2 regions of the Streptomyces sp. NBC_00322 genome follow, and region 1 is predicted to be linked to the other one. Evidence: riboswitches for the same ligand, from Rfam matches in the RefSeq annotation. Region 1 holds a riboswitch; the other holds the start of a gene.
What was found. Region 1 has a riboswitch for cyclic di-AMP ahead of OG905_RS11065 (M23 family metallopeptidase). Riboswitches for the same ligand answer to the same signal wherever they lie in the genome.
Positions count from the first base shown of each region.

Region 1 (4,176 bases):
CCGTCTGGTGCGACGCGACCAGACGGCTGTCGCCGCCGGGTTCGGTCTGCTGCGCCTCGCCGGCGCTCCCTCGCTCGGCTGGCTGGACGTCAAGACGTCCGGCGGCGTCGAGGTCCCGGAGATCGAGTCCGCGGTCGACGAGGAGCTGGCGCGGTTCGCCGCCGACGGCCCCACGCCCGAGGAAATGGAGCGCGCGCAGGCCCAGTTGGAGCGCGAGTGGCTGGACCGGCTCGGCACGGTCGCGGGCCGCGCCGACGAACTGTGCCGGTACGCCGTGCTGTTCGGCGACCCGCAGCTGGCGCTGACCGCCGTGCAGCGGGTGCTCGACGTCACCGCCGAGGAGGTGCAGGCGGTCGCCAAGGCGCGGCTGCGCCCCGACAACAGGGCGGTGCTGGTGTACGAACCCGTCTCGGCGCCCGAGGGAAGCAACGACGAGGAAGAGGCGGACCAGTGAGCGACGCTGCCGTGACGATGACGTACCACCAGCAGCCCACGGCGGGCGTCGCCCGGCCCTGGGCGTTTCCCGCCCCCGAGCGCGGCACGCTGGACAACGGCCTGACCGTGCTGCGCTGCCACCGCCCCGGCCAGCAGGTGGTGGCCGTCGAGCTCTCCCTCGACGCCCCGCTGGACGCCGAGCCCGAGGGCATCGACGGCGTCGCCACGATCATGGCGCGCGCCCTGTCGGAGGGCACCGACAAGCACTCCGCCGAGGAGTTCGCCGCCGAGCTGGAGCGCTGCGGCGCCACCCTTGACGCGCATGCCGACCACCCCGGCGTCCGGGTCTCCCTGGAAGTCCCGGTCTCCCGGCTGCCCAAGGCGCTCGGCCTGCTCGCCGAGGCGCTGCGCGCGCCCGCCTTCGCCGACAGCGAGGTGGAGCGGCTGGTACGCAACCGCCTCGACGAGATCCCGCACGAGACGGCCAACCCGGCCCGCCGCGCGGCCAAGGAGCTCTCCAAGGAGCTCTTCCCGGCCGCCACCCGTATGTCGCGCCCCCGCCAGGGCACCGAGGAGACGGTGGCCCGGATTGACTCCGCGGCCGTGCGTGCCTTCTACGAGGCGCATGTCCGGCCCGCCACAGCCACCGCGGTGATCGTCGGCGACCTCACCGGGGTCGACCTGGACGCCGTGCTCGCCGAGACCTTGGGCACCTGGACGGGCGACAGCGCCAAGCCCCGTTCCGTACCGCCGATCACCGCGGACGACACCGGCCGCGTGGTCATCGTGGACCGCCCGGGCGCCGTGCAGACCCAGCTGCTGATCGGCCGGATCGGCGCGGACCGGCACGACCGCGTCTGGCCCGCGCAGGTGCTCGGCACGTACTGCCTCGGCGGCACCCTCACCTCGCGTCTGGACCGCGTGCTGCGCGAGGAGAAGGGCTACACCTACGGCGTACGGGCCTTCGGCCAGGTGCTGCGGTCCGCCCCGGACGGCTCGGGCGCCGCGATGCTGGCGATCAGCGGCTCGGTGGACACCCCCAACACCGGACCGGCGCTGGACGACCTGTGGAAGGTGCTGCGGACGCTCGCCGCCGAGGGGCTCACCGACGCGGAGCGTGACGTCGCGGTGCAGAACCTGGTGGGTGTCGCGCCGCTGAAGTTCGAGACGGCCGCGTCCGTGGCGGGCACGCTCGCCGACCAGGTCGAGCAGTTCCTCCCGGACGACTACCAGGCGCAGTTGTACGTGCGGCTGGCCGAGACCGGCACCGTGGAGGCGACGGCGGCGGCCGTCAGCGCCTTCCCGGTGGACCGTCTGGTCACGGTGCTCGTCGGCGACGCCTCGCAGATCGAGGAGCCGGTCAGGGCGCTGGGCATCGGCGAAGTGACCGTGGTCACCGGCTGATCGCCTCTCGCACCCTCTGGACAACTCCGGCTGAACCCGGCACAACAGGCAAGCGGAACCCCGGCATCCAAGCGGTGCCGGGGTTCCGTGCTATGCCCGGTTTATTGCGGAGACTGCCTGTCTGCCCTGTGGCATGCACTACAAAAGGGCCTGTCTGTTTGGTGATTGAAAGTCGGCCCGCCTAGCGTCGGTCCGGCTGTTCGCCAGTAGCCCGCCGCATCCGCGGCATCGGACAGCCATCGCCGAGTCCCCGTCGGGCGCGAGCCTGGGGAGCCGGGGACCCACTCAGTCCCTGGGGTGAATCGGACGCCTTCGTATCCGTACGGAGGGGCCCGTAGGAGACCTTCCTGCTCCGAACCCGTCAGCTAACCCGGTAGGCGAGAAGGAAGGAAAGGACCAGCCACTTCATGGCGTTCACCCGTGCCACCGGGAAGCACCGTGCCCCGAGCCGCCTGACGCGCAGGAGCGCGAGCATGGCGGGCGCAGCGGCCCTTGCCACCACCGGCGTCATCGGAACCCTCGCTTCCCCGGCGCTCGCCGCCACCCCGGGCATGACCCCCGTCGAGGACACCGGCCTGACCCCGGTCGTCACCGCCGACATCCTCGCGGATCAGATCGCCGACCAGGCCGCCGCCCAGAAGCAGGAGGCCGCCGAGGCCATCGCCAAGGCGAAGGCGGCGGAGGAGGCCAAGCGCAAGGCCGAGGCACGCGTCAAGGCCGCCCGCGAGGCCAAGGAGCGCGCCGCCCGCGAGGCCGAGCGCAAGCGACTCAACGCCTTCGTCGCGCCGATCAGCGGCTCGTACGTCTCCACGGGCTACAAGACCGGCGGCGCCGTCTGGTCCTCCGGCAGCCACACCGGCATCGACTTCCACGCCGCCTCCGGCACCACCGTGCACGCGGTCGGTTCCGGCACCGTCGTCGAGGCCGGCTGGGGCGGCGCGTACGGCAACAACGTTGTGATCAAGATGAAGGACGGCTCGTACACGCAGTACGGCCACCTCTCCTCGATCACGGTCTCGGTGGGCCAGAGCGTCACCCCGGGCCGGCAGATAGGCCTCTCCGGCGCGACCGGCAACACCACCGGGCCGCACCTGCACTTCGAGGCGCGGACCAGCCCTGAGTACGGCTCCGACATCGACCCGGTCGCGTACCTGCGCGCGCACGGCGTCACCGTCTGAGAACAGCGCCCGAGCGCCTGCGCGCGAGAAGGCCCCGGCTTCCTGCCGGGGCCTTCGGCGTTCGGAGCCCTGGCCAAAAGATATCCATGGATTCCCGAGTGCCATCGGAAAATCCGGCCCACTGCAATAGAGTCACCGAACAGACGTCAATCGGCTGCGTTTCGCGCGGATTAAAGCGGAGGTTCGGTCATGCGCATTCCCGCGCACTCGGTATGCACGGCGATCCGCGACGACATCGTCTCCGGTGTATTCGAGCGCGGCAGCCGGCTCACCGAGGAGCAGCTGGCGCGCCGCTACGGCGTCTCCCGGGTCCCGGTGCGCGAGGCCCTGCGCACCCTGGAGTCCGAGGGCTTCGTCACCACCCGCCGGCACGCGGGTGCCTGTGTCGCCGAGCCCACCGAGCAGGAGGCGGCCGACCTGCTGGAGGTCCGGATGCTGCTGGAGCCCCTCGGCGCGGCCCGCGCGGCGCAGCGGCGTACGGAAGCGCACCTCAAGGTCCTGCGCGGCCTGGTCAGGCTGGGGCAGGAGCGCGCACGCCGTGGCCAGGGCGAGGACCTGCGCTCGCTGGGCGGCTGGTTCCACGAGACCCTCGCCCAGGCCTCCGGCAGCCCGGGACTGATCGCCCTGCTCACCCAGCTGCGGCACAAGATCGCCTGGATGTACGCCGTCGAACAGCCGGCCAAGCCCGTGGACTCCTGGGCGGAGCACGGCGCGATCGTTGACGCGGTGGCGCGCGGCGATGTGGACAGGGCCCGCACGCTGACGGCCGTGCATGCGGAGCGGGCCGCATCGGCGCACCGGCTGCGCCGTCCCGAGCGGGTGAGGACTTCGCAACATGCCGTAAACACCACGAGCGTCCGCCATTAACAGGCGCGCCGTATACAAAGGGAAGGATATTTGCGGGGCTTCTTTTCTGCTGCCCGAATTCATGAAGCCGGGCGCGGAAATGAACGTCGGGCCGGAATGCAAACAGCCGCGGTCTCCTCAATTCGGGAGACCGCGGCTGTGTGTCGCCGGGCGTATTCTGCTCAGCCGCTCAGCCGCTCAGCCGCTCAGCCGCTCAGCCGCTCAGCCGCTCAGACCGTCTCGGGAAGCTCCTCGAGCCCCTCGGCGACCAGCTTGGCCAGCCGGTCCAGGGCCGCCTCGGCACCGTCCGCCT
Region 1 is NZ_CP108019.1:2,456,622-2,460,797, reverse strand. Features, by position in the region: gene OG905_RS11075 (M16 family metallopeptidase) at 1-454, shown strand, start outside; gene OG905_RS11070 (M16 family metallopeptidase) at 451-1,839, shown strand; cyclic di-AMP (ydaO/yuaA leader) riboswitch at 2,070-2,233, shown strand; gene OG905_RS11065 (M23 family metallopeptidase) at 2,247-3,017, shown strand; gene OG905_RS11060 (GntR family transcriptional regulator) at 3,207-3,884, shown strand; gene OG905_RS11055 (HPr family phosphocarrier protein) at 4,094-4,176, opposite strand, start outside.

Region 2 (4,176 bases), 1.0 Mb from region 1:
CAGATGCTCCCGCGCCCACTGGATGTCGTCGCGGCGCACTTCGAGCGTGCCACGGGGCGGCAGCGGCGGCCACGGCTGGTCGGGGTCGGCGGGCACCTCGATGCCGAGGACCTGGGCTGCGCGCAGCGCGACCCGGGTGTGCCCCTCCGGCGACAGATGGAGCCGGTCGGCGTCCCAGGCGCGCCGGTCCTGGACGGACCTGAGCGACCACAGATCGAGTACGGGACAGTCGTAACGGTCGGCAATGGCCCGTACATGCGCGGTGTACGTGGCGATCTTGCCGCGGAGATGGCGCAGCACCGGGACGTCGCGGGTGTCGAAGCCGGTGGTCACCATGACCGTCCCGACGGCGCCGGTGAGGTCGGCGACCGCGCGCTCGAATCGCTCGGCCACGTCGTCCGGGTCGGTGCCGGGCCGGATGATGTCATTGCCGCCGGCGCAGAACGTCACCAGGTCCGGGGCCAGTTCCTTGGCCCTTGGCACCTGTTCCTCGACGATCTGGTCGAGGAGGCGCCCACGCACGGCGAGGTTGGCGTACCTGAAGGTGTGCTCCGGCATCCGGTCGTCGAGCAGGACCGCGAACCGGTCCGCCCAGCCGACGTACATCCCGTCGGGGCCCGGGTCGCCGACGCCTTCGGTGAAGCTGTCACCGATCGCCGCGTACGACCCGAATCCGCCGCTGTTCACTGTTCTCGAATCGTCTGCCACAAGAACTGATCCTCCCCTTACGGATGTGACCTACGCGACCGTAAGGAGGGGTTGACGAGGGGTGATCTTTGCCACCGGTCAAGATTCGTCCAAGGCGGAATACGCCGGATCCCCCCGCGCCGCGGACTGCGGCACGAGGGGACGAGGGCGTGATCACCGCGTCGGACGGGCGTCAGACGGTGACGCCGTGCTGACGCAGGTACGCCAGCGGGTCGATGTCCGAACCGTAGCTCGGGCCGGTGCGGATCTCGAAGTGCAGGTGCGGGCCCGTGGAGTTGCCGGTGGTGCCGGAGAGGCCGATCTGCTGGCCGCCGCTCACGCTCTGGCCGGCGGAGACGGCCAGGGAGGAGAGGTGGGCGTACTGCGAGTAGCTGCCGTCGCTGTGCTGGATGACGACCTCGTTGCCGTACGCGCCGCCCCACCCGGCGGAGACGACGGTGCCCGGACCGACAGCCTTGACCGTGGTGCCGGTGGACGCTGCGAAGTCGACACCGGTGTGGTAGCCGCTGGCCCACATCGAGCCGGCGAGGTGGTACGGCGTGATGACGGTCGCCGCGTCGAGGGGGGTCGTGAACCCGGAGCTGCCGGTCTGCGGGGCGCTCTTCGCCGAGCCGGAGTCCGTGGAGGCCTTGGCCGCGGTCTTGGTGGCGGTCTTGGTGGCGGACCGGTCCTGGCTCTTCTCGCGGTGCTGCGACTTCTCGGGAGCCTTCGCCTTCGAGGCGGCGCCGAGGGTGAGCTTGAGGCCCGGGTGGATCAGCGAGGGGTTGTCACCGACCCGCTCGCGGTTGTCCTCGTACAGCTTCTTCCAGCCACCGCGGACATTGTGCTCGTCCGCGATCTTGGAGAGATAGTCGCCGACGACGACGGAGTACGTCGTGGGTGCGGCGGCCGGCTTGTGCGGGGCCTTGTACGCGGCCGGTACTGCGGCGGCGGTCACTGCCGCGTGCGACGAGGCCGCGACGGGGGCGGTTTTGCCCGCGGCGTGCGCCCCGGTGGCACCCATGAGCGGGATCGCGATGGCGGCGCCACTTGTGCCCGCTGCGACGAAACCGCGGGTGATCGGGCTGGTCTTGGGACGGCGGTGCTTACCCTTTGCGGGCATGGCGCTTTCCTCTCCGGCGCCGGCGAGGTGAGCTGTCGGGTTCGGGCTGGAGATGCCCGGCCGCGCGGTTGCGCTGCTTAACCCCGAGCCGTTCCGGAAGTGCGGAATCGGCGTACTACCTGGGTCCCCCGCTCCTGCCACACGTGGGTGGGTTCGAATTCCGGGCGGCGGCAGGATTTGGCGATCCGTCCGGATTGCCGTGAACGTAAACGAGCCGGGCCGACCGGAACAAGCCACCGCAATTACGGATCACGAGCTGGCGCGATATCGCCGGAGAATTCCCGTTACGCTCCGTCAATCAATGATCTTCCCCGCCCCGCCAGGCAACGGATTTCGTATCCGTCACGCCGCCACACACCGTGACAAATATGATCCTGCTCACGAGGCATGCCCCATCCCCATTGCAGACGGGGCAGGTTATGCCGAACCGCCCAATTCGGACAGAAGCACCATTTGGTGACTATCGACCGATCGGGCGCACTTTTCCCTCAGATCTGCCATTCCGAGAAATTCCGAGACGACTATTGTCCCTTTTCAGGCGTATCCTCCGGACCTCTCAGTCACGGTTGCCACTGCCCGAGCCGCCGCAGCCTGATCACCATGGCGTCCAGGTCACCCTTGAGTCCCGTGTGCAGACCGTGGTGCAGCAGTACCGACCCACGGTGCACGGCTCCGGTGTCCAGGCACTCGTAGACCGCCGCCGGATCGAGACCGCGCAGCCGGAGCCGCGGCGGCTGTTCGCCGTAGTGCTGCGCCTGCAGCCAGGCGAGGACGACGGTCTCCTCGCCGCGTAGGTACTGGACGGCGCTGAGCCCGCCCTCGGGCGCGCGCAGCCGGTACAGCTCGCCGTGCTGCACCAGCGGCCTGATCTTCTTGTAGAGCCCCACCCAGCCGCGCGCCTCGGCGAGCTCCTCGTCGGTCCACTCGGTGAGGTCTCCGCCGACCCCGAGGACCCCGGCCATCGCGCTGACGAAGCGGAAACGCAGCGTACTGACGCGGCCGTTGAGCTGGACATTGGGACTGTCGGTGACCCAGGCGGCCATGACCCGAGCAGGGTGCAGCTGGGTGAAACCCTGCTGGATGGCGAGCCGGTCCAGCGGGTCGGTGTTGTCGGAGGTCCACACCTGGTCGGTACGCGCGAGGATGCCGAGGTCGATCCGGCCGCCGCCGCCCGAGCAGGACTCGAAGGCGACGGAGGGATGCGCGGCCCGCAGCCGGTCCAGCAGTGCGTACAGCGCGTGGACATGCTCGACCCACAGCTTCTGCGGGTACTCCTCGCCGGGCCAGCCCGCGTCCGTGAAACAGCGGTTGAAATCCCATTTCACATAGTCGATGGGGGCATTGGTCAGCAGGGCGTCCAATTGCTCCCACAGATAGTCCTGTACGTCCCCGCGGGCGAGATTCAGCACCAGCTGATTGCGGAATTCGGTCCTGGCGCGGCCCGGATGGTGCTGCACCCAGTCGGGGTGCGCCCGGTAGAGATCGCTGTCGGCGTTGACCATTTCCGGCTCGACCCAGATCCCGAACTGCATGCCCAGCGCGTGCACTTCGCCGGCGAGCGGCCCCAGGCCCTTCGGGAAGCGCTCGGCGCTCGGGGTCCAGTCGCCAAGGCCGGCGCGGTCACTGGTGCGCTGCCCGAACCAGGCGTCGTCGACGACGAACAGCTCGACACCCATGGCCGCGGCCCGATGCGCGAGCGCCCGCTGCTGCTCCTCGGAGATGTCGAAGCCGGTGGCCTCCCAGGAGTTGTAGAGGACCGGCCGTTCGGCCGCGGCGTCCGGAATGACGTGCGCCAACTGCCAGGCGTGCCAGGCCCGGCTGGCACCGCCGAAGCCGCCGTCGCTCCACAGCCCGGCGAAGACGGGCGAGGTGTAGGACTGCCCGGGCGCGAGCCGCAGCAGCCCTGAGTCGTCGTAGCCCGCCCCGCCGGTGATCTGCACCAGGCCGTCGGGCAGTCGCTGTACGCAGATCCGCCACGATCCGGACCAGCCGAGCGCCACGCCGTACACCTCGCCGTGCTCCTCGGTAGCCTCCTCGGCGTCCAGCGCCACCCAGGGCAGATGCTGATGCCCGGTGTGGCCGCGGCGGCTGCCGATCACCTTCTCCCCGTATGTCAGTTCCGACCGTACGAGCAGGGATTCGGCGGCCCACCGGCCGTGCAGCCGACTGAGCCGCCAGCCGTCGCGCTGCGGCAGCGTCCAGGCGGCCGCATCGGCCCTCAGCAGCTCCAGATCGGGTCCCTCGCCCTCATGGGCGACGGTGACCCAGCGCTCGATGACATCGGCGTCGTCGCGCATCCGGTGGTGCAGGGTGAGACCGAGTCCGTGCACGGCGTCCGTGAAGCGCAGCCGCAGCTCGTCGCCGTC
Region 2 is NZ_CP108019.1:1,440,312-1,444,487, forward strand. Features, by position in the region: gene OG905_RS06550 (SGNH/GDSL hydrolase family protein) at 1-708, opposite strand, end outside; gene OG905_RS06555 (M23 family metallopeptidase) at 881-1,810, opposite strand; cyclic di-AMP (ydaO/yuaA leader) riboswitch at 1,813-1,970, opposite strand; gene OG905_RS06560 (alpha-galactosidase) at 2,371-4,176, opposite strand, start outside.
Region 2: it holds a riboswitch for cyclic di-AMP, as region 1 does, so the genes downstream of both, OG905_RS06555 (M23 family metallopeptidase) here and OG905_RS11065 (M23 family metallopeptidase) in region 1, are expected to answer to the same signal.